DNA from 4 places in the Streptomyces sp. NPDC111507 genome. Region 3 is predicted to be linked to each of the others. Evidence: riboswitches for the same ligand, from Rfam matches in the RefSeq annotation. Region 3 holds a riboswitch; each other region holds the start of a gene.

Region 1 (6,948 bases), on a different contig from region 3:
GACCCTGGGCGGTCGGGGCGAGGAACTCTCCGCCGACCATGTCATCGCAGCGACCGGATATCGCGTCGACATCGCCGCGATGGACTTCCTGGGACACGAGTTGCGTACGGCGCTCGCGGTGAGCCGCGGCACTCCCAAGCTCGGTGCGGGGTATTGCTCCTCGGTGCCCGGGCTGTACTTCACGGGGTTGCCGGCGGCGGCTTCGTACGGGCCGGTGATGCGGTTCGTGTGCGGTACGGAGTTCGCTTCGCCGCGGCTGGCCAAGCACTTGGCGGGCGCGCACGGGTGAGGTGGCCGGGGTCCGTACGGCCGGAGGGGACGGTGACTGGTGGGCCACGCCGTGGGCGGGGCCCAACCCGTCGCGTCGGAGCTTGTGTTGGGCTCAGGCGGCCACAGTCACCGCAGCCGCGTCATCCTCTGGAGTGACATTCCGCTCGGAGTCTTTTCGTACCGCCCGCTCGGTGGGCGGGGGCGGAAGTGCACTCTGTACGCCCGGTACGCCCCGTACGGTGAACGGCGTTGCTGACGGGATACCGGACGTCGTCCGGTTCACGCCGGGCCGATGAGTCGTTCGATCCGTATTCTTCGGATCATGGCCGCTCCGACTGCATATTCACTTATCGCCACTGACCTGGACGGAACGCTGCTCCGCGGCGACGACACCCTCTCCGACCGGTCCCGGGCCGCGTTGGAGAGGGTGGCCGAGGCGGGCGCCCGACACCTGGTCGTGACGGGGCGCCCGGCGCCGAGAGTACGACCTCTGCTCGACGAACTCGGCGGCACGGGACTGGCGGTGTGCGGGCAGGGGGCGCAGCTGTACGACGCGGCGACGGACCGACTGCTGTGGTCGGTGACCCTGGACAGGGAACTCGCGGAGACCGCGCTCGGCAAGATCGAGGCGGAGGTCGGGCTGCTCTACGCCGCGGTGGACCAGGACGGCGTGGACGGGCTGACGCTCATCGAGCCGGGGTACGTGATGCCGCATCCGACGCTTCCGGCGGTACGGGTGCATCACCGCGACGACCTGTGGACGGAGCCGATCAGCAAGGTGTTGCTCCGCCACCCGTCGCTGTCCGACGACGAGTTGGCCTCGGCGGCCCGGGGCGTGGTGGGTTCGCTGGCCACCGTCACCATGTCGGGGCCCGGGACCGTCGAACTCCAGCCATGCGGCGTGACCAAGGCAACCGGTCTGGCGCTCGCCGCCGCCCACCTCGGTCTCACTCCCGCCGCCACCATCGCCTTCGGCGACATGCCCAACGACATCCCCATGTTCGACTGGGCCGACAGGGGGGTCGCCATGGCCAACGCCCATCCGGAGCTGAAGGCGGTGGCCGACGAGGTGACGTTGTCGAACGAGGACGACGGGATCGCGGTGGTGCTGGAGCGGCTGTTCCCGTACCGGTCGGACCGGTTCCGGGAGTCCGGAGAGCCCGGTGGGTCCCGGCAGCTCTCCGAGTCTCTCCGACCTCACTAGCCATATCGGTTACATCGGGCATATGGGCTATATCGGTCGTGTTGGCCGCATCAGCCCCGGCAGTCGTACCAGCCCTACCGGCCCCGCCAGCCCCGCCAGTCCTGTCAGTAGGCTCCGTTGACGTTGTCGATCGAGCCGTACTTCGCCGCCGCGTAGTTGCAGGCGGCCGTGATGTTCGCGACCGGGTCGTAGGGGTTCATCGACGTGCCGGGCACGTGGTAGGCCTTGAACGTGGGGTCGATGACCTGGAGCAGGCCCTTGGAGGGGATGCCGGCCTTGGCGTTGGAGTCCCAGTTGTTGATGGCCAGGGGGTTTCCGGAGGACTCGCGCATGACGTTGCGGTGGATGCCGTTGTAGGTGCCGGGGATCTTGGCGCGGGCCATGATGTCCAGCGAGTGCTTGATCCAACCGTCGAGGTTGTTCGCGTACGTCTTCGAGTTGGTGGGCGCCGTCTTCGCCGGGGTCTTCTTGGTGGTGGTTTGGACGGTTTTGGTGCCCACGGTCAGGGTGAGGCCCGGACGAAGCGTCGTCGGGTCGGGGCCTATGACCGCGCGGTTGGCGGTGTACAGCTTCGCCGGGCCGCCGCTCGTGGGGTACTTCTTCGCGATCGTGGCCAGGGTGTCGCCCGCGACCACCTTGTAGGTGATGAGCTGGACATCGGTGCTGGTGGCCGTGGCGGCCTGCGCGCAGGTCGCGCTCACGAGCGGAAGGGCGAGTGCGACTCCGCCCATTCCTGCGGCGAGGATGCCCCGAGTGAGCATGCCCTGGATCTTGAAGTTGCGGTGCTTGCCTCGTGCGGACATGGCGAATTCCTCTCCGGCGCCTGCGAAGTGAGCTGTCGGGTTCGGGCGGGAGCTGCCCGGCCGCACGGTGTGTGCGACTTCACCCCTAGCCGTTCCGGTGTCCGGATCGGCGGCTTACCTGGGTCCCCCGCTCCTGCCGTGCGTCTGTGTGGGTGGGTGGGGTATTCCGGTCGGCGGCAGGATTGGGCGGTCCGTCCGGATCGACGTGAACGTATGCGAGAGCACATGTCCGGAACAAGCCCTCATTTCCCGGTGTAGATCGCTTTCACCTGGGTGATACGAGGGAGAAAATGCCCGATTAATCCGGAACGCGACGCTCAACTTGCCTTATGCAAAGGGGGAGTCGTCAAGAGGGGATAAAGGGCCCACTTCGCATGGGAGTGACCCAATTCACGCGACCAAGCAGAAATAAAGCGGCACTGGCGGCAAATCGGACATCGCGCTTCGAGTGTCCAGGCCGGTGAGCCCGCGGGCGGAGCCGGGCGGACCTCCCATACGGACAGGTCCGTGTCGGGGTCGTCGTCGGGCAGCCGGCCGGCATTGGGCTTGAAGTAGAGGCCGTAGGCCCAGTATTCGGGGAGTTCGTGGCACATCAGGTCCGGGTGGGGACCGAACTCCTGCCCCGCGTAAGCCCTGTTGATCCTCGCCACCGCCTCGGCCCGGGGGATTCCGAAACGCGTGACCATCTCGTCGGCCATCTCGCGGAAGTACGCGAGCATCCCCTCGTCCAGGGCCATCAGGAACTCACCGGTCCGCGCCATGCTCTTCAGGGTTGCCCATGCCGTGGCCGGGTCTCCAGTCCGCCGTCCGGGGGATTCTTCTCTCCCACGTCCGATGGAAGACCACCTCGTTGCCGTCCTTGCAGATCGGCTCGTTCGAGGCAGATCGGCTCGTTCGAGGTGATGAACTCCCGGTCGTCGCAGCTGAGTTCGGAGCGTGTCTCGACCCGGGCGTCCCGGGGCAGCTCCGGGCGGTGCAGACGGATCGACCTCGTCGAGCGGGTACGGGCGGAGAGCGGGTCCGACTCGTGGATGGTGTACGTGTCCCGGGCGTCCTCCGTGCATTCGAGGCCGTCCGGGTGGACACGGGTGCCGTCGTGGCGAAGGTCGACCTCCAGTCGCCACTCGCCCCTCGCCACGTAACGGGCGACCAGGCGCGCGGGGCGGGCTCGTCAAAGGTGACCGGGGATGTCACTCCTGGGGGTTCGGACTGCTCCGGCTCCTCGAAGGTGATCCTCAGGTCCGACTCCCTCGCTCGCACCGGAAGTTCGAGGGAACTGCCCGCCGGGTCCAGGACGAACCCCGCCGCCGAGCCCGGCTGGGGCCAGATCCACGGCCAGGAGGCGGTGGACAGGGAGAGCCGGATGCGGTGGCCGGGCGGGAATGCGTAGCCGATGGCGGCCAGGTCGAAAACCACGTCCTCCGTAGAGCCCGGTTTCCAGGAGACCGCCTGGTCGGGGTCATAGCGCGCTGTCAGGTTCGGGTCACCCCGGGTCACCGGCGTCGAGGAACCGTCGGCAGCGACGTCGCACACCCGGGCGATCGCCTGGCCTCAGGGGGAGTGGGACGTCAGGCGGAGGCGGACCCTGGGGCGCCCCAGGATCCAGGTCTCCCCCCGGGACCTCGAACTCGAGGCAGGCCGATTTCGCGTCCTCCTCCCGCTGGTTCGGCGGCAGGTCCGCGTCGTTCCCGACGGGGCGGAAACGGCCCGCGTCCACGCCCGTGTGCTGAGGGGAGCGCACCGGCACCGGTGCGCCCCGCAGCGCGTACGCGATCGGGGTCACGGAGGGGGAGAGCCAGGCGGTGTCGCCCACCCAGTGGCCGGGAAGGGACGGGTACGTCGTCGCCGGGGGGCGCGGCCATGACGTAGGAGCGCAGGAGGGGCTCCGTCATGACGCCACGGTTGCTCACGCCGGGGTCCGGATCGCCGTCCACGCCGAGCCCTGGATCGTCGTTCGCGCCGGGCCCTGGATCGCCGTCCACGCCAGGGCCCGGATCGGCGGTCGCACCGGGGTCAGGAACGTCATCCACGCCGAGGCCGGGATTGTTGATCACGCCGAGGCCAGGACGGCCGATCGCGTCGGGGCCAGGGCCAGGGCCAGGGCCAGGGCCAGGGCCGCGGTCGCGGTCGGGGCAGGCCCGGGCTCGGTGACGCTCGTACCGGTCGGTCTGAGCCAGTGGTCCCACCACATCGGCGTCTCCTGGAGGAAACCGATCGCCGGGCCCGGCGGCAGGCCCCGGTCCGGGTACTGGTGGCACCAGGGGCCGATCCGGCCGCGCACACGGTCGGCGGGAAGGCTCTCGACCAGCCGCAACACCGTGTCGCGGCACGGGTCGTACCGGCCGCCCACCGCGAGCACGGCGGCCCGGATCCCGCCGTATCCCCCGTCCTCGCGCACACCGGCGTGGCGCCAGTACGCGTCCCGGTTCGGGTGGGACGGCCACGTATGGATGAACGGCTCCACCGTCTCCAGGCGCTTCACCCACATGTCGCGCCACATCGCCCGGCCCACGTGCGCCGGATTCCGGCGGACGGGCGACGTCGGCGAGCGCCGTCGCCGCCCGGGCGTGCGTCTCGACGGCGAGGACGGAACCTCCCATGCGGTGCCCGTCGTTGTCATAGGGATCGTCGGTCGCACAGACCGTGACGATCGCCTTGAGCGGTTCGGGCGCGAGGGTCGCGATCCGGAGGGAGGTGAAGCCGCCCCGGGAGATGCCGAACATGCCCACCGCGCCGTTGCACCAGGGCCGGTCCGCCAGCCAGTGGATCACTTCCACCCCGTCGGCCCGCTCACTCTCCCCGTACGGGTCCGTCGGCACGCCCTCCGAGTTGCCGTAACCGTGGGCATCCACCCGGACGGAGGCGTGGCCGTGGCCCGCCTACCAGGGGTGGCGCTGCCAGTCGCGTGGCGCGGTCCGGTCGGTGAGCCGGTCCGGGAGATATTCGAGGAGCGCGGGGACGGGCGCGTCGGTCAGCGGGCGCCACACGCGCGTGCAGGCGGGTGCCGTCCGGGAGAGGGATCCACAGATCCTCGTGAGTCGTCTCGTGCGAGAAGGACGTACGGATGTGCATGCTCATCACGGTGTCCTGGGTGTCCATGGTGCCCAGGGGTCGTCCTCGGTGCCCCGGTCGTCTTCGGCGGTCGGTCCTCAACCACGTCCGATCAGTCAATACGTCTCATATCCGGTCGTATCGACTGATCAAGAACATGTCGCCCGTGATCCCGTACCGCCCGGGTGTGGGACTGTCTGCCGCTCGGGGGACATCGGGTGGCGGGGGAGAGGGAAGTCGGGAGGAAGTCGGCAGTGGGGACGGTGGGCGCTCGTGGTGATCGAAACGTGACCGGATACGCTGACTTGAGTGATGGCAGCGACACATCGACAAACCGTGTCATCGACCGAATGATCGACCGAGTTCGCCATGTGATCGTCAGCAGACAGGAGAACCTCTCGTGACCGTCGTCGGGCCGTTCGGGCTGAGCGTGCGGGACCAGGCTCTCGAAGCCGATGTCCAGGCCGGATTGACGGCTGTGGAGGAGGGCTTGCTCGAAGTCACCAAGAGCGAGGTCCCCTTCATCACAGAGGCCGCGCAGCACCTGCTGCGCGCCGGCGGGAAGCGGTTCCGTCCGCTGCTCGTGATGCTCGCCGCGCAGTTCGGTGACCCCTACGCGCCGGGTGTCGTGCCCTCGGCCGTGGTCGTCGAACTGACCCATCTCGCCACCCTGTACCACGACGACGTGATGGACGAGGCCGACGCGCGGCGCGGCGTGCCCAGCGCGAACACCCGCTGGGGCAACTCGGTCGCCGTGCTCACCGGCGACTTCCTCTTCGCGCGCGCGTCCCACACCCTGGCCGACCTCGGGCCCGAGGCCGTCCGTATCCAGGCGGAGGCGTTCGAGCGGCTCGTCACCGGACAGATCCTGGAGACGGCGGGACCGCGCGACGGGCGCGACCCGGTCGACCACTACCTCGACGTGCTCGGCGGCAAGACCGGCTCGCTGGTCGCCGTTGCGTGCCGGTTCGGCGCGATGATGTCGGGCGCCGACGAGACGGTCGTGGACGTGCTGACGCAGTACGGGGAGCGGCTGGGCGTCGCCTTCCAGCTCGCGGACGATGTGCTGGACATCGCCTCCGACTCGCACGAGTCCGGGAAGACGCCCGGTACGGACCTGCGCGAGGGCATCGCCACGCTGCCGGTGCTGCGGCTGCGTGAGCGGGCGGAGCGGCTCGGTCTCGCCGAGGACATCGCGCTGTGCGAGCTGCTTGCCTCCGACCTCACGGACGACGACCGGCACGCGGAGGCGCTGGCCCTGCTGCGGACGCATCCCGCGCTGGAGCAGGCCCGCCGTGACACCGTGCGCTACGCGGAGGAGGCCCGCGCCGCGCTCGTTCCGCTCCCCGAGTGCGATGCGAAGGCGGCGCTCATGGAGCTGGTGGACGCGGTGGTGCACCGGGCCGGATAGGTGCCCGGAGCGAGCCGCTGACGTACGCCCTCCCCGGGGCGGGTGAAGAGGCCCTCCCTCCTGTGGCGCACGTCACATTGTTGGATTGAGTCCAGGGTAGGAATCGGTCCGTACTCCCGTACAGAAGCTGACGCAGGGGGCGTCGGCTGCATTACGGGGAGAAAAAAGAATCATGGAATCGAACGCCACGTTCAACGCCATGTCGGACA
Region 2 (6,948 bases), on a different contig from region 3:
GCGATGGAGCCACGCTGGGAAGCGTCCGCGCGCAGCCGGGTGAGGATCCGATCGATCCGCCGGTCGATCTTCGGCGCGCGCTTGCAGAGCGCCGCCGCGCCGTCGCCCGTGGGGGTGCCGGACGGCGCGGGAGTCGCGGCGTCGGCGGTAGCGGCGCCGGCGGCGCCGAACAGCGATCCGGCGGCGACCAACGAGACGACCGAGATCACGGTCTTCCTGGTGCTTGGCATGACGAACTCCTCCGCGTTCACGGGCGACTGCCCTGTCGCCGGGAAAGCTAGGAGCCGTCTTTGTGGAATTCTTGTGGCCGGTCGGCGGCCGTGATCATCCAGTTGCGCGGGAGCGGAAGCGTGGCCCCCGTGTCCCCGGTGCCGTCGCTCAGCGGCAGGGTGACCTCGACGCGGGTACCCGGACCCGTGGGCCGGTCCAGTACCCGGATCCCACCTCGGTGCAGGGCGATCTGCTGGGCGACCAGGGTCAGTCCGAGGCCGGAGCCGGGGCTGTCCGGTCGGCGGCGGAAGCGTTCGAAGACCTCGGTGCGCAGCGCGGGCGGGATGCCAGGGCCCCGGTCTTCGACGACCAGGAGCGCCTCGGCGCCGCTCGCGCGCAAGGTCACCTCGACCTGTGGGGGCTGCCCGTCCGTGTGACCGTGGACCAGGGCGTTGACGAGCAGGTTGTCCACCAGGCTCCGCAGTCCCGCCTCCCAGCCGTGTACGCGCAGCCCCGCCGCGCAGTGGCCGGCCACCCGCGCGTGCGGATGGCGTCGCCGCTGCTCCTCCGTGCTCGCTTCGACGAGGTCGGCGAGGTCGACCGGGCCGAAGGCGTCCGCCTCGACGAGGTCTGCGCGGCCGAGGTCGCGCAGCATGACGAGGACTCCGAGGAGGCGTGCGTGTTCGCGGCTCAGGTCGTGCAGCACTTCGTCGCGGTCGGGTCCGGCGAGCTCCGGATGCTCGGTGAGGATCTCCAGGTTGGTCTGCATGCTCATCAGCGGGGTGCGCAGTTCGTGCGAGGCCGCCGAGGCGAAGGAGCGGGCGGTGGCCAGTGCCTCGGCGGTCCTGAGTGCCTGCTCGTCGTAGCGTGCCAGGACGGTCTGCAGGGTGTGTGCGAGGTCGTCGACCTCGGCGATCCGCGTCGGGCTGTGGTCCAGGCGAGTGGAACTGGAGCGGGGGTCGAGGCCGCTCGCCCGGCGTTGCAGACGGCGCAGCGGCGCGCTCGCCCGGGTGGCGACGGCCCAGGCGAGCAGCCCGGACAGCGGTGCGGCGAGCAGGGCGACGGTCACCGCGCGCCGTCGGACCAGGCGCACCTGGGTGTCGGCGGCGGTGTCCGACGCGAACAGCCACAGGGTGCCGCGCACGCCGGGGCGCGCCCCGGTCACCCGGGTCGACAGGATCCGCCAGCTCCTGCCGTCGGCACGGAGGGTGACCGGCACGGGCGCCCTGGCGGGCAGCGCCACGTCCGCCGCCGGTTGCGGGCCGCCGGTGAAGGTCTCCTCGGGGCCGATCAGCCGTACGCCCACGTCCAGGGCCGAGGTGAACACCCGGCGCTCGCGGGCCTGCTCCACCGCCGCCGACCGGTCGGCGGCGCTCGCGCGCAGCAGCCCCCGGGCATCCTTGGCGACGGCCACCGCGCGCTCACGCAGATGCGTGTCCTGCTGATCGTGCAGATCCGCGGCGACCAGCCGCAGCAGCAGCCAGCCGGTGGCCAGTACCAGTACGGGCACGGTGGCGCCCACGGCCAGGGCGATCCGCGTGGACAGTCTCACGGCCGCTCCTGCGGGTCGTCGTCGCGCAGGACGAAGCCCACGCCTCGTACGGTGTGGATGATCCGGGAGTGCCCCGACGTCTCCAGTTTGCGGCGCAGATAGCTGACGAAGGTGTCCACCGCGTCGGTGCGCACCTCGAAGTCGTAGCCCCATACGCGATCGAGGAGCTGGTCCCGGCTGAGCACGATGCCTGCGTTGCGGGCGAGGAAGTGGAGGAGTTCGAACTCGCGGCGGGTCAGTTCCACCGGCCGCCCGTCGAGGCTCACCCTGCGGGCGGCGGGATCCAGGAGCAGCCCGCCGGCCCGTACGGTGCCGCTGTCCCGCGGCGGCCGGCGCCGCAGCAGTGCCTCCAGCCGCAGGACCAGCTCCTGCAGGGCGAAGGGCTTGACGAGGTAGTCGTCGCCGCCCGCCTGCAGGCCCGCGATCCGGTCGGCGGTCTCGTCGAGTGCGGAGAGCATCAGCACGGGTACGTCGTTGTCCTCGTCCCGCAGCGCCCTGCACACCTCGATGCCGTTGAGGTCGGGCATCGAGATGTCCAGCACGATCACATCCGGCGGCGTCCGCCGGGCCACCGCCAGGGCCGGCCGGCCCCCGTCGGCGAGATCCACGGCGAATCCACCGAGCCTCAGGCCCCGCTCCAGCGAGCGGCGGATCGCCGCGTCGTCGTCCACGACCAGGACACGGCCGCGCTGCCCACTCATCACCACTGTCCCTCCCCGCCACACCCGGCGTCCTGCCGGGGCCCGCCGCCGCCCATCGTGCATCAGCCGCGACGGTCCCGGCCCCGAGGGGTGGACCAAGGGTTCGGTGAGAACCGTCCGGACCGGCCCCGGTCGGCGCGGGCCAGGCGGAGCGTGGCGGTTGCGCGGCGCCTGACCCGACGGTTGCATACGACTGTGTCGTCGATGGCCGACCCCGCACACAGCCAACGACCCGCCGAACCGGGCCTCCGTGCGGCCGGGCCCGCCAGGGCCGGACTTCTACGACGTCCGTGGAGGAGCGATGGGTGTGGACACGAGCGCGCGGGTCGGCCACGGGAAACGGTGGGCGGCCAGGGGCGCGCTGATCGCGGCGGCGCTGGCGGTGCTGCTGCCGCTCGGTTACGGAGGCGTGGACGGCGTACTGCTGCTCCTGGCCGCGCTCCTCGGCGTGGCCGTCACGGCGGCGGCGCTGTGGTGGGCGCTGACCCGGCGCGGCCCGCTCCGCTGGGTGGCGGCCGTGCTGGCGGCCGTCGTGCCCGGCGCCGTGCTCACCCTGTTCGCCGTGGCCGGGCTGCTCTGGGCCGTTCCCGTGTCCCTGGCACTGTGGACCGTGGCGGTCTGGAGCGGCCGGTACGCCCTGCGGAGCGACCGGACGCGCGCCCCGCGCCCGAAGGAACGCAGGGCACCGCCGCCGCGGCGCCCCTTCCTCCTCATGAATCCGCACTCCGGCGGTGGCAAGGTGGCGAAGTTCGGACTGCGGGAGAAGGCGGAGCGGCTCGGCGCACAGGTCGTGCTCCTCGACCCTGACGAGCACCAGGACGTCACCGCGCTGGCCCGGGCCGCCGTCGCGGACGGCGCGGATCTGCTGGGTGTCGCCGGCGGTGACGGTACCCAGGCGCTGGTCGCGGCCGTCGCCGCCGAACACGGTCTGCCGTTCCTGGTGGTCTGCGCCGGCACCCGCAATCACTTCGCGATGGACCTCGGCCTCGACCGCGACGACCCGGCGACCTGCCTGGACGCCCTCACCGACGGCGTCGAACTCCGCGTGGACCTCGGCTTCGCCGGCGGCCACCCGTTCGTCAACAACGCCTCTTTCGGCGCGTACGCGGCGGTCGTGCAGAGTCCCGCGTACCGCGACGACAAGATCGGCACCATCCTGGACCTCCTGCCCGACCTGCTCACCCGTCAGCGCGGGCCGCGACTGACCGCTCGCGCCGCGGACACGACGCTCGACGCCCCGCAGGCCGTACTGGTGAGCAACAACCCCTACCGCACCAACGATCCGGCCGGTCTCGGCCGCCGCGAACGGCTCGACTCCGGGCTGCTCGGTGTCCTCGGCATCACGGTGGACAGCGCGGCCGAGGCCGCCGCGCTCGTACTGGACCCCGCGCCGGACGGACTCGCGGTCCTGACCACCCGTGAGGTGGTCATCGACGCCGACCGCGCGGAGATCGAGGCCGGCATCGACGGCGAGGCCCTGGTCCTGCCCACCCCGGTGCACTGCCGCGTCGAACCCGGCGCCCTGCGCGTCCGCGTCCCCAAGGAACGGCCCGGTGTGCCGGAGGCCCAACCCCCCTTGGACTGGCGCCGGTTGCGCACGCTCGCGGCGACCATGGGGCGCACGGCGGTCGTACGACATCCTGGTCGTGGCCGGAACACGTAGACGAAGGTCACAATTACATATCGGACAGTTCGCGCTCCAATCTTCACACCAGGCACACAAATTGGCTAAGTTGGCGGTAGGCCGCACGACTCCCTCCGGCGAACCTCGCCGGGTCGCGCGACCTCCGCCGAATCCGGTGCCTCCGTGGCAACCGGAACCTGGACCCAACCGACCTTGGGGTGAATCGGCCCAACTGCCCGATCGGGCAAGGGCTGTAGGGCAGCCTTCCTGAATCTTCCGCCCGAACCCGACAGCCGACCCGGTAGGCGGAGTACGGAAGGAGTACGGCTCCCATGGCGCCGGAACGAACCCCGCGCCCTGGAGGCAACAGCCTCCCTGGCATGCCTGACTCCGCACGCGCGGCGGCCGCCCTCAGTAGCGCGGACGGTCCGAGCCGCGAGGAGGTGCAGCAGCGGATCAGCTCCCTCTACGACCAGGCCGAGAACGCCGTCGGGTTCGTCAACGGGACCCGCGCGATGACCACGGGGAGCCGAAGCCGCGTCAACCCGGCAGCGGAAGGCGCGCGCAGGCGCCGCGACCCCGCCCTCGACGACATCACCAGAACCTGGTTCGACGCGGCGCGCGCGCAGCTGGGTCCGTCCGCGCCTGCCAGGCTGCCGGCCGACCGGATGTCGAAGCCCCCCGCCGAGGCGCGGCCCGCGGGCCCGCCGAAGCGGCCGGAGGACGGACTCACCGACCGTGGGCGGGAGTTGACCGCCCGCCCTGTTCTTGAGTTGACGGCGGGCCCCTCCGCCGAGGCGGCCGCCGGGCCCGTGGCCGAGTTGACGGCCAGGGCCGTCGCCGCACTGCCGGCCGCGCCGGAGCCTGCGCCGCAACCCGCGCTGGAGGCCGCCACGGCCCTGCTGCCCGCGCTGCCCGCCGGGCCGGGGCAGTCCTCGTTGAAGACGTCCAAGGAGAAGATCCAGCGCAAGCTGGCGCTGGCCCGTGATCTGGTGTCCCAGCACGCCGCGCGCTGGAACCCCGGGCCCGCGGCGATCGAGTCACGTCCGGCCGAGGCCGTCTGGCCCACCCCGGAGGATCAGGCTCGCCGGCAGGCCGCGGAGGAGTGGCAGCGACAGCAGTCGACCGCACTCGGCCCGGACATGTCCTTCGGCACCGGGATGCCGCTCGGTGCGGGCATGTCCATGGGTGCGGGGATGCCGTTCGGTGCCGACATGTCCCTCGGCACGGGGATGCCGCTGGCCGCGGGCATGCCGCCCGGCGCGGACATGTCCCTCGGCGGAGGCGTACCGCTGGCCACGGACATGACCATGGGTGCGGGGATGCCTCTCGCTGCCGACATGTCCCTCGGCACGGGAATGCCCCTGGCCGCGGGTGTGCCCGTAGGCACCGGTGTCTCCACCGGTTCCGTCAACACGGCCGTCGGCGCCGCGGAGTCGGCGTACGGCGGGAAGGCCGCCAAGGCCCTCGCCTTCACCCGCGAGCAGATCGGCAAGCCGTGCGTCTGGGGCGCGACCGGACCGGACTCGTACGACTCCGCCAGCCTCGTCCAGGCCGCCTGGAGGGCCGCCGGGGTCGCGCTCCCGCGTACCGTGCACGGGCAGGCGACCGCCGGTGCGGCGATTCCCCTGACCGACATCCAGTTCGGCGACCTGATCTTCTTCTACGACAACGTCAGCCACGTCGGCTTCTACACCGGCAACGGCATGATGATCCACGCCCCCAGCCCGGGTGCCTCGATACGCGAAGAGTCCCTCTTCTTCGCCGGACAGAAGGCGATTCACAGCGCGCTGCGCCCGGCGTGACGGACGCAGCGACATCTCCGGCACCTCAAAGCACACATAAGGCACTGGAGCGGTCAAAGTTCCGCAAGAGGGGATGTATGTGATCCACGCGGGCCTCGCCGCCCGACCGGCCACCCGCGCTGACCATACTGGGAGGCCACGCCGCCTCCCACCGCAAAGTGACTCATGCCCAAGCCCTCCACCGCCCGCGCCACCGCCCCGGAAACCGTCTGGCTGGCCGGCGGGCGCCACGTCGGGCCCGCCCCGCAGGAGATCCTCAGGGAGAACCTGCGGAGGCTGAAGGCCGACGAGACGATCCACGACTACCTGGACGCAGAGAACTCCTCGGACTCCGAAGGACATGTCTTCGAGGCGCGCTGGCTGGTCGACGACGCCGTCACGGTGCGCGCACGGCTCACGACGGACGGACGCGAACACGCCGCCGAGGGAACCCGCTGGACGCTGGTGGCCGAGGCGGAACGGCCCTGGGACCTCGCGTGGCCCTCTCCCGCGACCATGTTCTGGCCCGAGGGACACGAGGTCGCCTGGGACCACGACATCGTGGCCGGGCTCCGCCTGCGGGACATCAACCCGCTGCCGCAGGAGGACAAGGCACTGCGCCGCCTGCTCAAGGAGGCCGCGCAGCACAGCTGGAGCATCAACGTCGTCATCCACGAGGCGATGACCACCGACGAACGCGGTCGCCTCCCGCTGGCCCGGCTGCTCCCGCCCGGTCTGCGTCACCGCGTCGTGGAACACCGCGCCGCACCCGAGCAGTTCCAGGCGGTCAACTGGGCGCTGTACGACCTGGGCGTACGGGTGCCGCGCGGTGGCGCCGTGATCCTGCCCGGTTCCCCCGCCCGGCCCGGGTACGACGAGCAGGACTGCACCGTACGCAGTGTGTTCCTCGACGGCTCGGAGCCGACGGAGCTCCTGGAGAAGGTCGTACGGTACGCGGCGCTGCCCCGGCCGCTGCCGGAAACGGCAAAGGACGCCCTCACCGGCCTCCGGGAGGACTGGAAGCTGCTGACGCTGGAGGAGGCGCGGGCGCTGGTGGCTGTCTACGCCGAGGCACTT
Region 3 (6,948 bases):
AGACCCGTCGTTCAGGCCACGGACTCGATCCGCATCTTGATGTCGTCCGGCGAGAGACTGCCCTTGGCGGCCACGTGGTCGCCGGAGGACTCCCCGCGCAGTCGGCGCCCGATCCACGGAACGAGGTACTCGCGTGCCCAGTGGATGTCGTCGCGCCGGACCTCGAGCGTGCCGCGGGGCGGCAGCGGAGGCCAGGGCTGGTCGGGGTCCGCGGGCACTTCGAGGCCGAGGACCTGGCCGGCGCGCAGCGCGACCCGGGTGTGGCCCTCGGGCGAGAGGTGCAGGCGGTCGCCGTCCCAGGCGCGGCGGTCCTGGATCGTCTTCAGGGACCACAGGTCGAGGACCGGACAGCCGTACCGGTCGGCGATGGCCCTCACGTGCCCGTTGTACGTGGCTATCTTGCCGCGCAGATGCTTCAGCACGGGGACGGTACGGGTGTCGAAGCCGGTCGTCACCATGACGGTGCCGACGGCGGAGGTGAGGTCGGCGATCGCGCGCTCGAAGCGCTCGGCGACCTCGTCGGGGTCGGTGCCCGGCCGGATGATGTCGTTGCCGCCCGCGCAGAAGGAGACCAGGTCGGGGGCGAGTTCCTTGGCGCCCCGGAGCTGGTCCTCGACGATCTGGTCGAGCAGCTTTCCGCGTACGGCGAGGTTGGTGTAGGTGAAGTCGCCTTCGGGCCGCCGGTCGGCGAGGAGCACCGCGAACCGGTCGGCCCACCCGACGAAGGCCCCGTCGGGGCCGGGGTCGCCCACGCCTTCGGTGAAGCTGTCCCCCACCGCCACGTACGACCCGATCACTGATCTGTTGTCACTCTTCGAATCGTCTGCCACATCGGCCCATGATTCACCTTTCGATGTGAGCTACGCGACCGTAAGAAGGGGTTGACGGGTGGTGAGATAAGCCACTCGTAAAGTGTGACCGAATCCGGAATAAGGCTCTGTCAGGAGTGGTTGAACAGCCGCCACACCTGGAAGCCCTCGATCCGGAAGTGGCTCCATGTGGTCCGGAACGCGAAGTGCCCACTCGTGTACGGCTCCGGGTCGACGTAGTCGAAAACGAGCCGTCCGTTGTTCCACCAGCGGACCGTGGAGCCGTCCGAGACGACCCGGACACGATGCGGCTCGTTGGCCGTGAGCAGCGGCTCCGTGTAGTCGTAGACGAGTGGGCGGACGCCCGGCTCCCCCACGTACCGACGCAGCCGCGTGGTCGTGTTGGTGTTGGCGCCGTATCCGACGTAGTACGTCTTCAGGTAGTCGTATTCGGCCAGGGCGCCGCCCCGGGGAGTGGCGAAGAGGTCGTCCGGGGAGCGGACGTCGACGGCGTTCCAGAAGTTGTTGAGGTCGGAGACCCGGTCGTTGACGCCACCCTCGGAGACGGGTGTGGCGGTGTACTCGATGACGTACGGCCCCTCGAGCCGCTGCTTGAACCAGACCGTCGCACCGCTCGGTACGTCGATGTCCAGGACGCCGTGTGAGGCGGTGACCGTGCCGCCGTCCTGCAGTTCGGTGACCCACTGGCCGAGGCCGCGGCGGAAGCCGTCGTGGGCGATGAGCCGGCCGCGACGGTGGCGCGGCGTGGCGCTCGCGGCGGTGGCAGGGACGAGCGTCGACAGCGCGGCACCGGCGGCGAGGGTCGCGAAGGCTCTGCGGGTGGTCATGAGGTTCCTTCTGTGCGAGCGGCGGTGGTGATGGCGGGCTTCGGCACCCGCCGGGTCTCGGTGCCCAGGTGGTAGTCCGTGTACGTCGACTGGAGACAGCCGCGCACGATCCGGCCGAGGTGGTGGCCGGGGTTCTGGGCGAGCGTGTGGATACGGGTCTTCGTCGGTTCGGTGGTGGTGTACAGGCGCGGCGCGGTGTGGTCGCCGGTCTCGGCGAGGATCTCCTCGCGCCAGTCACCGAGGAGGTCGCCGTAGAACGGGGTCGCGTTGCGGGCGCCGGAGACGACACCGGCCGGGTCGAGGAGGCGCGTGCTGGTCTCGGCCTTCGGATCCCGCTTGTCGACGTGCGTGTTGTCGACGTGCGTGCACGCGAGGAGTTCGGCGCCCTTGTCGCCGTCCCACCAGATGCGGAAGTTGACGCCGGGCGTGGTCGTGGAGACCTTTCCGTCCTGGACGTTGAAGACGCCCGCGCCTGGGCGGGTGACGTCGGCGGTGGAGGTCCAGTACGCGTAGCCGGGGTGGCCGGGGTCGATGTCGGCGGCGCTGCCCCGGCCGACGTCGAGGTCACCGGGCCACGCGTGTTGCACGGTGTATCCGTCGGCGGCGGCCTGCGGAATCTCGGCGTAGCCCCGCGCGAGGTCGGGCGCCGCCGAACTCGGCTTCCGCTCAGGGCCGTTGACGACGGCACGCACGGTGTAGGTGCCGGTGCCCCGGCTGTCGTCCTGGTACGTGGTCGACCGGGTGACCGGCGCCTGGTCGAGCCGCCGTCCGCCCTTGTACACGGTGAACGCGATCGCGTCCCCGGTGGGGGCACCCCCTGTTCGAGCGGAGCCGAGAACTGGGCGGAGCGCGTACTCCGTGCCGAGTAACCGCCGGCTCAGGAAGGTGCCCTTGCCCGAGGGGACGGCGACCAGACCGCGGTCCAGGTTCTCCACGATCCGGCGCGGCGGCGGATGCTGTTCGGTGGCGTGCGAGGGCGCGGCGACCAGACCGGCCGGCAGCGCGGCGGCGGTGCCGACGCCGAGTCTTCGAGGTCTCACGATGGCGTGCTCCTTGCGGTGGCGACGACGGTCGCGATGCCGCCGCCGAAGACGCAGAAAGCGCTTACGGAGATCACTGTGAAGCCCCACTCGCACCGTGTCGAGACCTCGTGCGCAGGTGCCACAAGGCCGCAATGTGCCGATCATGAAAGGACCACGCCGAGACGCGTGGCGAAACGCCGAGGGTCGGACCCCGCGATCGCGGGGTCCGACCCTCGAAGACGTGAGAGGCGCGGCGGGTGTCAGCCGACGGCGACACCGTGCGAGCGCAGATACGCGACCGGGTCCATGTCCGAGCCGTAGTTCGGGGTGGTGCGGATCTCGAAGTGCAGGTGCGGACCGGTGACGTTGCCGGTCGCGCCGGAGAGGCCGATCTGCTGGCCCTCGGTCACGGTCTGGCCCGCCGAGACGGACAGGGCGGACATGTGGGCGTACTGCGAGTACCGGCCGTCGGCGTGCTGGATGACGACCTGGTTGCCGTACGCGCCGCCCCAGCCGGCCGATACGACGGTGCCGGCGGCGACGGCCTTGATGGTGGTGCCGGTCGGGACCACGAAGTCCACGCCGGTGTGATAGCCGCTGGACCACATGCTGCCGGCGACCTTGTAGCCGGTGCCGATGGTGGCGCCCCCGACCGGCAGGGTGTAACCGGTGTCGGTGGCGGTGCCGGTGGCCCGGGGGGCGGCGGCCTGGGTCTTGGGCGCGTCCGCCGCGCCGGACGACCCGGTGGCCGACTGCGCCGACGACCGCGTGGACGTCTTGGCGGACGACTGCGTGGACGTCTTGGTCGACGGCTCGGTGTCGTCGGTCGACGCGGCCCTCTCGCCGATCGTGAGCTTCAGACCGGGGTGGATCAGCGAGGGGTCGCTGCCGATGGCCTGGCGGTTGTCGGAGTAGAGCTTCTGCCAGCCGCCCCTGACGTGCTGCCGCTCGGCGATCCTGGAGAGCCAGTCGCCGGCCTTCACCGAATAGGTTTTCGTCGAGACCGTGGACGTCGTCGCCGTCTTTTCCGAAACCGTCACGGTCTTTTCCGAAACCGCCGCGCCGTAAATGGTCGCGGTCTTTTCCGGAGTGGACGAAACCGCGGCCGTCGGCGTCGCGGCATGGGCACCGGCGGCCCCCATCAGCGGCAGCGCGAGGGCGGCGCCACCGGTTCCGGCCACGGCGATCGAGCGTGAGAAACGCTGGGACTTGGGTCGGCGGTGCTTACCCTTCGCGGGCATGAAGAATTCCTCTCCGGCGCCTGCGGGGTGAGCTGTCGGGTGCGGGCTGGAGATGCCCGGCCACGCGGCTGCGCGGCTATACCCCTAGCCGTTCCGGAGACCGGAACAGGCGTGGTACCTGTGGGTCCCCCGCTCCTGCCGGTTACCGGTGGGTGTGCGGATACCGGGCGGCGGCAGGATTGGGCGTCCGTCCGGATTGAGGGCGAACGTAAGCGAGATGGGGGCGCATCGCCAACCATGTGGCTTTTCTGCGTGCATGCCTTTCTTGATCCAGGCCGGAATTCCGGTCACCCTCCGTGGACAATGACCTCCGCCACCTCTCGACCCGCCCGGGAATTCGGGCGGATCGAGAAAGCGGGCCCGCAACGCATCGTCACGAATATGACGCTGCTCACGCAGGTCACACCACGGTCCTTTATTCCAGCTCCAATTAGAATTAAGGCATCAATAAGGACAGATCGCTCACATACGGCGTAGTCGGACAACTGCCGCATCGAAGTCCCCGCGCAGCCTCGTCCGCAACCCGTGATGCAGCAGCACCGCACCTCGGTGCACTTCGCCCGTTTCGCGGCATTCGTACGCGGCGCTCGGATCGAGCCCGCGCAACCGGAGCGGGGCGACCGGCTCGCCGTGACGCTGGGCCTGGAGCAGGGCGAGGACGACGGTCTCGTCGCCGTGGACGTACTGCACGGCGCTCAGCCCGCCCTCCGGAGGCCGCAGCCGGTAGAGGTCGCCGCGCTGCACGACCGGCCGAATCTCCTTGTAGAGCTCCACCCACTCCCGCGCCTCGACGAGGTCCGCCTCGCTCCAGTCGGCCAGGTCACCGCCGACCCCCAGCACCCCGGCCATGGCGCTCACGAACCGGAAGCGCAGCGAACTGATCCGACCGTTGAGCTGCGCGTTCGGACTGTCGGTGACCCAGGCGGCCATGATCCGGGCCGGGTGGATCTGGCTGAAGCCGTGCTGGATGGCGAGCCGGTCGAGCGGGTCGGTGTTGTCGGAGGTCCACACCTGGTCCGTACGCGCCATGACGCCGAGGTCGATCCGGCCGCCACCGCCCGAACAGGACTCGAAGGCGACCCCTGGATGCTCGGCGCGCAGCCGGTCCAGGAGCCCGTACAGGGCCTCCACGTGCTCGACCCACAGTTTCTGCGGATACGGCTCGCCGGGCCAACCGGCGTCCGTGAAGCAGCGGTTGAAGTCCCACTTCACATAGTCGATCGGGGCGCTCGAGAGCAGGCCGTCGAGCTGCTCCCACAGGTACTCCTGGACATCCGGTCGGGCGAGGTTGAGTACGAGCTGGTTGCGGAACTCCGTCCGGGTCCGCCCCGGCTGGAACTGCACCCAGTCAGGGTGCGCGCGGTACAGCTCGCTGTCCGGGTTGACCATCTCCGGCTCGACCCAGATCCCGAACTGCATGCCGAGCGCGTGCACGTCGTCGGCGAGCGGCTTCAGTCCCTGCGGGAAGCGGTCCGGGTTGGGGGCCCAGTCGCCGAGCCCGGCGCGGTCGCTCGTCCTTGCCCCGAACCAGCCGTCGTCGACGACGAACAGCTCGACGCCCATCTCCGCGGCCCGCCGGGCCAGCTCCCGCTGCCGCTCCTCGGAGATGTCGAAGTGGGTGGCCTCCCAGGAGTTGAAGAGCACCGGCCGGTCCTGGTCCGCGTCCGGGATCACGAACGCCCGCTGGTACGCGTGCCACGTCCGGCTCGCCGCGCCGAAGCCGCCGTCGCTCCACAGCCCCGCGAAGACGGGGGTGGTGTACGACTCCCCCGCCTCCAGGCGCAGCAGTCCGGAGTCGTCGTACCCGGCGCCGCCGGAGACCTGCACGCGCGCGTCGGGGAGTTGGGCCACGCAGATCCGCCACGAGCCCGACCAGCCGAGCGCGCACCCGTAGACCTCGCCGCTCTCCTCACTCGCCCCGCTGTCCAGCGCGACCCACGGCAGGTGCTGGTGCCCGGTGTGCCCGCGGCGGCTGCCGATGACCTTCTCACCGTAGGTGAGGGGGGAGCGCGCGAGCCGGGACTCGGCCGCCCACCGCCCGTGCAGCTGGGAGAGGCGCCACCCGTCGCGCTCGGGCAGCGTCCAGGTCGCGGAGTCCGCGCGCAGCAGCTCCAGGGAAGGTCCTTCGTTGGCCAGGGTCACCCAGCGCTCGACGACGTCGCCGCGCATCCGGTAGTGCAGGGTGATGCCGAGCCCGTCGTCCGCGAAGCGCAGCCGCAGTTCGTCGCCGTCGGCGTGTCGCTCCACGAAGGATGTCTCGAAACGCCACTCGGTGCCGCGCCGCTCCTGTGTCCGTACGGACAGCGCCGGGCGTACGAAGCGGGGGCCGCCCTCGACGGGATACTCCTCGCGCCCGTCGAGCCGGGACTCGAAGGGCCGGTACGGCGGGCCGGGCAGGGCGGCCAGCGACTCGGCGTCGGCGAGGGTGATCCGTGGCCCCCAGTGGACATGGAGCAGTTCGTCGAGGTCGGTCAGCCGTAGTGCGTAGCTGCTCGTGGGACCCGAGAGAAGCCACGTACGACCATCTTCGCCGATATCGATCATCAAACCCTCACAGATTCGAACATCCGCACTCAATCGCCAACATCATCAACGGCGTCTCACCCGGGAGGCAACGGCTGTGGACAACTTCATTGCCTGAGGAACCCATGTCGTATCGTCGAAAGCGCGATTCCCGTCGGCGAGCGTCGCCGAGCAGCGCCGGCGGTCCAATGGGAGGAGCCCCCGTGACGCAGCAGGTGCCGTCGACCGAGCCGGAGCTGGCCGGAGTGCGCAACTTCCGAGACGTGGGCGGCCTGCCCACCGTGGACGGCCGGCGAGTGCGCTACGGACGGCTGTTCCGCAGTGGTCATCTCGCGCACGCCACGGAGGAGGACGCCGCGTTCCTCTCCTCTCTCGGGCTGCACACGATCTTCGACTTCCGCAATGCCGCGGACCAGAAGCTGGAGGGGCCGGACGTCGATCTGCCGGGCGTACGGAACGTGAACCTTCCGCTCACCGACCCTGCCGACGGCAGCGAGTTCTGGAA
Region 4 (6,948 bases), on a different contig from region 3:
GAGAGCAGCGGGTTGCCGCGTGGGCCGCGCGCCAGTGGGCGAAGGCGCTCCACGTCGGCACGTACGAGGCCGCTGTCCACAACATGCTGCGTCGGATCCGCGACCAGGCTGACCAGCGCAGCCAGTTCTATCTGTATCTGGTCCGTCTGAAGCCATCCGTCGTGGTGCGGGAGGGGTGGCTCGTCGACCCCGGCAACTTCGTCGGCGACGTCGTGCTCGACGAGGTCTGCCCGCCAGGCGTCGACGTCGCCCGCTACCTCAACTACCACGAGGACCCGGGAGGGCTCTCGCTCGCGCTGGGGAGGGACGCGATCGCCAACGTTCAGCGGATCGCTGTTCCGCTCCCCGACACCTGGGATGGCGGCTGGGCGCGCGATGCCGTCGCGGCTCTCGAGGGCGTGAGCGGCACCGCCGTCCCGGCGACCGGCAAGCCGGCCCGCTTCATGCGGCCGTCATCGTCGCGAGCCGTCCTGGGCCGAGAGCTCGGTGCGTCCCTGGCCGGCAGACTGCCGGTCAACCTCCATGACCAGTTCGCGTCGGCCGCGGCGTTCGCCGAGGGAGAGGATCCAGAGCAGTGGGCGCGACGGACCAGCGCCCTGTTCGATCTGATCGACGATCCGACTCGCGTGCTGGCCGCGCTCGACCGGCAAGATCCCGGCAGGTCTGAGAACGGCTGGTTCCGCGTGGCCTGTACGGGCCGGTGCGGGACTGCCTCGACGGTGTCTTGGGCGGCTGACGCGTTCATGGAGTGACTACCTCCCACCCGAGGAGTTCGAGACGGCTTACTACCGCTCTTTGACCACCCCGAACGCCGCCTGAGCCACACAAGATCGGCCGCTACGAAACTCGGGGCAGCTCAACAGATCGTGAGAAACGGTCTTCGGTCCAGGGTGTGATACAGCCTCTGACCTGTGTTGATCCTGTGCCTGATAATTCTCGGTGTGGGTATTGCCACATCATGGGCGCCGCGTCGCCCCGCTAGGGTCTGTGCACTGCCTACAAAACGACCACCTTCATGACCCCCTCACGACCACTCCCAGGGCCCGGAGGCACCAGCATGGCCGGATCGCCGTTCGCGTGGATCGACGAGCAGGCGCACCAGCGCCGCCAGGCCGGACTCGTCCGCACCCTGCGCCCCCGCGCCGCCGACTCACCCCTTCTCGATCTGGCGAGCAACGACTACCTCGGGCTGGCCCACCACCCCGAGATCACGGCGGCCGCCGCACAGGCCGCGCGCCGCTGGGGCGCCGGTGCGACCGGCTCGCGGCTCGTCTCCGGCACGACCGAACTTCACGGCGAACTCGAACGCGAGCTGGCGGAATTCTGCGGCTTCGAGTCCGCGCTCGTCTTCTCCTCCGGCTACGCGGCCAACCTCGCCGCCGTGACCACGCTCGCGCCGCACGGCTCGCTGGTCGTCTCGGACGCGGGCAACCACGCCTCCCTCATCGACGGCTGCCGGCTCGCCCGGGGCGCGACCCAGGTCGTGGCGCACGCCGACCCCGACGCCGTGCGCAAGGCGCTGGGCACGCACGAGGGTCCTGCCGTCGCCCTGTCCGACACGGTCTTCTCGGTGGACGGCGACGCGGCCCCGCTGGCCGAACTCGCCACCGCCTGCCGCGAGCACGGCGCGGCGCTGCTCGTCGACGACGCACACGGGCTGGGCGTCCTGGGCGACGGCGGCCGGGGCGCCCCGCAGGCCGCTGGGCTCGCGGGCGCGCCGGACGTGGTCGTGACCGCCACGCTCTCCAAGTCGTTCGGCAGCCAGGGCGGAGCCGTCCTCGGCCCCGCCCCGGTCATCGACCACCTGGTCAACGCGGCGCGCACCTTCATCTTCGACACCGGTCTCGCGCCCGCGGCGGCGGGCGCGGCCCTCGCGGCGCTCAGGCTGCTGCGCCGTGAGCCGGAGCGCGCCGCCCGGGCTCGCGCGGTGGCGACGGCGCTGCACACCCGGCTGACCGCCGAGGGCCTGGAAGCCGTACGACCGGACGCCGCCGTGGTCTCCGTGCGCGCACCGTCCCCCGAACAGGCCGTGCGGTGGGCCGCCGACTGCCGGGAAGCGGGACTCGCCGTCGGCTGCTTCCGCCCCCCGTCCGTGCCGGACGGCATCTCACGGCTGCGGCTGACCGCCCGCGCGGACCTCACCGACGCACAGATCGAGCACGCCGTCGGCGTGATCAGTTCAGTCCGGCGACAAAGCCCTCCCAACTGGCGATAGTGAAGAGCAGGGCGGGGCCCGCCTTGTTCTTGGAATCGCGCACGGCGACCAGTCCGGCCCAGGGTCCTGGGCCGGGTCGGGCCGTCTCGACGCAGTTGTTCATTCCCGTACTGCGGCTGCTGCGCAGCCATCGCACGTCGTGGAGTGAAGTACTGGAAAGTACGTACCGAGGCAGTGCAGTCATGGGGGTGCCTCCTTACGCGCCGTCACCTATCCCGGCGATGTAGTCCAACGAGTCCTCGGGCGAAAGGGCGTGGAACTGAAGGGCGTTGAAGGCCTCGGTGTAGGCCTGAAGGTCTTCTTTCCGTTCGAGATAGAGGCTACTCGTCAAGTGGTCGAGAACAACCACATCCAGATCAGTTGTGTTCGGAAATGAGAAGATAACGAAAGGCCCGGTGACGCCGATATGGGCTCCCGCGGCGAACGGCAGGACCTGAAGCCGCACTTGAGGCAGGGTGGCAGCCTCCCGCAGACGCTCCAGTTGCCGAGCCATCACCTCCGGGCCGCCGACCTCGCGTCTTAACACGGCCTCGTCCAGGACCGCGGTCAGTTCCAGCGGCGGATTCGAACGCAGGACGTCCTGCCGGGCGAGGCGCACCTCGACGAGAGCGTCGAGCTTGCCGTCCTCCAGGCCGCCGACGGCGACCCGGGTCACCTCCCGCGCGTACTCGGACGTCTGGAGCAGTCCGGGTACCACCGAGGTCTCCAGCGTGCGCATGCCGCTGGCCTGGGACTCCAGACTGATGAAGTCGCGGTACGTGGGCGGCAGGACGCCGCGGTAGGCGTGCCACCAGTGATGGCGGCCGTTGCCCTCGGAACCCGCGAGGCCAACCAGGAGCTCCCGTAACTCGTGCCCCGTGACGGCGTAGGCGTCCAACAGGCGCTCCACATCGGCCGGTTTCACTCCACTGATACCGGTCTCGATCCGGCTCACCTTCGACTGGTGCCAGCCGACGAGACGGGCCGCCTCACCACTGGTGAGACCCGCATCGGCGCGCAGCGCGCGCAGTTCGGCACCGAGCTTGCGGCGGCGCACCGCGGGACCGTGCTGCATGGCCGTACTCCTTACTCCTCCCGAGCCGCCCAAATACGCTCCGCCGTCGCAGAGTTCACCGCATCGAGCGACAGATATATGCATATCTCGGTGGATCGCACCCGTGACCGGCCCAGTGATGGCAGTCTGGCGCGAAGCACCAGTCCGGGACCGTACTCGAACCATCCGCTCCGTGTCGGACTCCGGTCCCGTGGGAAAGGGACGACGTCGCCATGGCAGATCACCAGGAAGCATCCGTCACTCTGCCGAGCGATCCCGCCTCGGTCTCCGCGGCCCGGAAATTCGTCGCCGATGTGCTGGCCGAATGGGGCCTGCCGTGCGACGCCGAAGTCGCGGACACCGTACGCCTGATCGTGTCAGAACTAGCCACCAACGCCGTCCAACACACTTTCGGACAGTCGCCCACCTTCACGGTGGACGTCCGGCTCGACCGAGATGAACATCTGCGGATCGGCGTCACCGACAGCCATCCGCGCTTTCCCAAACGTCTGCCCGCCGCCGTCCAGCAGGACAACGGGCGCGGCATGGTGATCATCCGCTGGCTGACCGCCGAATGCGGCGGCAGACTCGTCGTCCGGCCCACCCGCGAGGGCGGCAAGACGGTCGCCATCGAGCTGCCCTGGACGGTGCCGGCCCAGCCGGTGACGGCCGGTGGCCCACAAGAGCCCTGAGGAGCGGCTCAGTTGTCGTGTCCGCCCCGTCCGGCGCCTCGCGGCGGGGCCCGGAAGACCTCGGTCGGCGGCACCGACCGGTCCCCGGCCCGGCGGGCGACGGAGATCGTACGGCGCGGATCTCCCGGTCCCGGCGACCGCGGCCCCACCGGAGCCGCCGCCGTCCCGGCCACCATCTGCGCTACGACCGCGCTGTCCGGCCGGTGCGGCCGGCGGCGGTCGGGACGGACCGCCCGCCGCGGCAGGGGTTCGTCACCGAGGCGCTCGACCCGAAGGCGCCGAGCACCCTCCTCAGCCGACTGCCGCGGTTCGTGCCCGCGGGCGGTCCGGCGATGAGCGCGCTCACGGTTCTCGGTCCGGTGCTTCTTTCGGAGCCGTCGCTCCGCTGACGACGGCACGGTGCACCAGGCCGGGCAGGAGGCCCCACAGCGCCACACAGACGAGCAGGGTGCCCGCGCCCGAGGCGATCCCGGCGGCGCGTCCCAGCGCCACGTCCACGACGAGCAGCACCGATCCCGTCAGCGCCAGCATGAGCACGCCCATCCCGACCGTGGCCAGGACGGAGGAGACCCGCACGATGGTCGGCTTCGCGCCCTGCCGGAACAGCGACCTGTGCAACGCGGCGGGCGCCGTGAAGAGCGCGGCGGCCGCCACGGCCAGCAGGAGGGTGGTGACGTACGTGGCGCGCTGCACCGTGTCGAGGGACGGGAAGCGCGGGGTGAACGCCAGCGTCAGCAGGAACGCGAAGAGGATCTGCACACCGGTCTGCGTGACGCGCAGCTCCTGGAGCAACTCGCCGAAGTTGCGATCGGCGCGCTCCAGGGGCGTCTCGTTCCGTTCCTCGGGGGAAGGTCGCTCAGCCATGGTGAACGAGTAACCGGTTCGTCCGCTTTTCACGCCCGGGGGTGGAACCCCGAGGGGGTGCCGGCCGGCGGCACCCCCTCGGGCAGGTCAGCTGACCCGGCCGTACCAGACGCTCTTCGTCCAGATCTTCTGCAGCTTCACGACCTCCCCTGTCTTCGGGGAGTGCCAGATCTTTCCCTTCCCGGCGTAGATGCCGACGTGGTACACGTTCCGGCCCGAGTGGAAGAACACCAGGTCTCCGGCCTTGCGGTGGGACGCGGAGATGTGGTGTGTCTTGTTGTACTGCGCCGCGGCCGTACGAGGCAGCGTCTTGCCCGCCTTCTTGTACGAGTAGAGCGTGAGCCCGGAGCAGTCGAAGCGGCGTGGCCCGGCGGCGCCGTACTGGTACGGGGAGCCCTTCTTGGAAGCCGCGACCTGAAGTGCCTTCGTCGCCAGCGTGGCCGCTTCGGCGTCGGATGCGACGCCAGGAACCACAAGGCTGCCGCCCACGGCGGCGAGGGTGAGCGCCGAGGCCGTACCGGCCCGGGTCCACAGCGACGGGACACGATTGAGCGCAGTCATGCGCAACCCTTCGTCAGCCGCCTGTGAAGGATGACCTGTCGGATTCGGGCTGGCGAAGTAGCCCGGCCGCTTGCGCGGCTTCACCCCAAGGGCCGCCCGGATCTCTCCGGCGACCCGTCTTGCTGGGTCCTCCACTCCTGCCGATGCACTTCTGTCGACCGGTCATCCGGGCAGCGGCAGGACTCGGCGTCCGCCCGGACCGCCCCGCCGCTGTGGCGGGGGCTTGTCGTCGGAAGGGATCTTCACGCATAGCGGTCAGAAAATCCGAGCGGAACCGGCGATTTGTGGCGTTACTCACCACTCACCCGTTCGGGTGGACGACCCTCTGTTCGGGCGATGTTGGGGGCGCCGACGACGCGCCCACCAGCACCGGAGCGTCTCATTCCGCCTCCGGGCTACGCGCGTTGCGCAACTTTTTCGGTTCCCCGAAGGGGCCTGTGACTACTCCATCAGGGGGTACACCATCTGGTCCGTTTGAACCCCGGGCCGGACGCCTCGCCGACTCGGCGCGCACGGCGACCCGGGTGTGGGTGTGTCAGTTGTCGGCGTCGGGCGGCAGGGTGACGCGGGCCGCCCGCCGCTCACCGTCGAGGACGCGCAGAGCCTGCGCCAGCGTCGGTGCGTGCACCTCGCTCTCGCCGCGCTGGTGCATCAGCGCGAGGGCGTCCCGCAGCTCGGTGGCCTTGGCGACCAGCGCCTGGGCGGCACGCAGCCCGCGGTAGGTGTCTCCGGGCCTGGCCGGGTTGATACGGCCCAGCAGGTCGACCACGTCGAGGTAACGGTCGATCAGCTCGGCCTCGGCGCGCGTCAGCGCGGGCAGCGGGGGCAGTTCGGGCACCATCGGCGGATCACCTCGCGTCGGGTGTGGCGTTCCTCGCACCGGGCGCGGTGCGCGAGGTCTTGCGGCTGGGGATGATCCCGTCCACCAGTCCGTACGCCAACGCGGCCCGAGCGTCCAGGATCTTGTCCCGCTCGATGTCGGCGGCGACCTGTTCAGGACTCTGCCCCGTGTGACGTACGAGCATGTCCTCCAGCAGCCTCCGAGTGCGCATCAACTCCTCGGCCTGGAGGGCCAGATCGCTCGCCTGTCCCTGTACCGGCTCGGGAAGTGACGGCTGGTGGATCAGCACCCGGGCTCCCGGCAGTGCGAACCGCTTGCCCGGCGCACCGCCGGCCAGCAGCACGGCGGCGGCCGAAGCGGCCTGCCCCAGACAGGTGGTCTGCACGTCGCAGCTGACGAACTGCATCGTGTCGTAGATCGCCGTCATCGCGCTGAACGAGCCGCCGGGGGAGTTGATGTACAGCGCGATGTCCTGGTCCGGTGCCAGATATTCGAGGTGCATGAACTGCGCCATCACGTCGTTCGCCGAGGTGTCGTCGATCGGCGTCCCGAGGAACACGATCCGCTCGTCGAGCAGCTTCGAGTACGGATCCAGGGTCCGGTGCCCCATGCTCGTCCGTTCGGTGAACTCGGACAGGACGTGACGGGCGGACGGTTCATTCATGGCACGCGCCTCCTGTGAAGGGTTCTGTAAAAAATGTACAGGACGTACAGAGCGGGGGAAGGGTGCTCGGCTGACAGC

What was found. A riboswitch is a leader RNA that binds a small molecule or an ion and turns the genes downstream of it on or off. The one in region 3 is predicted to bind cyclic di-AMP.
Region 1: another riboswitch for cyclic di-AMP. It lies ahead of ACZ7M2_RS12120 (LysM peptidoglycan-binding domain-containing protein); the one in region 3 lies ahead of ACZ7M2_RS46110 (M23 family metallopeptidase).
Region 2: another riboswitch for cyclic di-AMP. It lies ahead of ACZ7M2_RS25235 (C40 family peptidase); the one in region 3 lies ahead of ACZ7M2_RS46110 (M23 family metallopeptidase).
Region 4: another riboswitch for cyclic di-AMP. It lies ahead of ACZ7M2_RS24355 (C40 family peptidase); the one in region 3 lies ahead of ACZ7M2_RS46110 (M23 family metallopeptidase).

What each region holds. Positions count from the first base shown of each region.
Region 1 is NZ_JBVKBU010000002.1:1,002,747-1,009,694, reverse strand. Features, by position in the region: gene ACZ7M2_RS12130 (FAD-dependent oxidoreductase) at 1-289, shown strand, start outside; gene ACZ7M2_RS12125 (HAD family hydrolase) at 593-1,474, shown strand; gene ACZ7M2_RS12120 (LysM peptidoglycan-binding domain-containing protein) at 1,579-2,277, opposite strand; cyclic di-AMP (ydaO/yuaA leader) riboswitch at 2,282-2,442, opposite strand; gene ACZ7M2_RS12115 (hypothetical protein) at 2,595-3,038, opposite strand; partial or broken gene ACZ7M2_RS12110 (CocE/NonD family hydrolase) at 3,022-5,349, opposite strand; gene ACZ7M2_RS12105 (polyprenyl synthetase family protein) at 5,729-6,739, shown strand; gene ACZ7M2_RS12100 (CHRD domain-containing protein) at 6,912-6,948, shown strand, end outside.
Region 2 is NZ_JBVKBU010000006.1:213,790-220,737, reverse strand. Features, by position in the region: gene ACZ7M2_RS25255 (hypothetical protein) at 1-230, opposite strand, end outside; gene ACZ7M2_RS25250 (sensor histidine kinase) at 278-1,762, opposite strand; gene ACZ7M2_RS25245 (response regulator transcription factor) at 1,759-2,463, opposite strand; gene ACZ7M2_RS25240 (diacylglycerol/lipid kinase family protein) at 2,765-4,126, shown strand; cyclic di-AMP (ydaO/yuaA leader) riboswitch at 4,242-4,411, shown strand; gene ACZ7M2_RS25235 (C40 family peptidase) at 4,468-5,892, shown strand; gene ACZ7M2_RS25230 (hypothetical protein) at 6,058-6,948, shown strand, end outside.
Region 3 is NZ_JBVKBU010000021.1:76,060-83,007, forward strand. Features, by position in the region: gene ACZ7M2_RS46095 (SGNH/GDSL hydrolase family protein) at 12-797, opposite strand; gene ACZ7M2_RS46100 (DUF6250 domain-containing protein) at 941-1,657, opposite strand; gene ACZ7M2_RS46105 (rhamnogalacturonan lyase family protein) at 1,654-2,697, opposite strand; gene ACZ7M2_RS46110 (M23 family metallopeptidase) at 2,940-3,920, opposite strand; cyclic di-AMP (ydaO/yuaA leader) riboswitch at 3,923-4,081, opposite strand; gene ACZ7M2_RS46115 (alpha-galactosidase) at 4,383-6,464, opposite strand; gene ACZ7M2_RS46120 (tyrosine-protein phosphatase) at 6,647-6,948, shown strand, end outside.
Region 4 is NZ_JBVKBU010000006.1:30,312-37,259, forward strand. Features, by position in the region: gene ACZ7M2_RS24320 (NACHT domain-containing protein) at 1-112, shown strand, start outside; gene ACZ7M2_RS24325 (hypothetical protein) at 84-752, shown strand; gene ACZ7M2_RS24330 (8-amino-7-oxononanoate synthase) at 1,058-2,215, shown strand; gene ACZ7M2_RS24335 (DUF397 domain-containing protein) at 2,175-2,399, opposite strand; gene ACZ7M2_RS24340 (helix-turn-helix domain-containing protein) at 2,412-3,269, opposite strand; gene ACZ7M2_RS24345 (ATP-binding protein) at 3,482-3,940, shown strand; gene ACZ7M2_RS24350 (DUF6328 family protein) at 4,283-4,804, opposite strand; gene ACZ7M2_RS24355 (C40 family peptidase) at 4,892-5,365, opposite strand; cyclic di-AMP (ydaO/yuaA leader) riboswitch at 5,369-5,523, opposite strand; gene ACZ7M2_RS24360 (hypothetical protein) at 5,901-6,206, opposite strand; gene ACZ7M2_RS24365 (ATP-dependent Clp protease proteolytic subunit) at 6,214-6,870, opposite strand.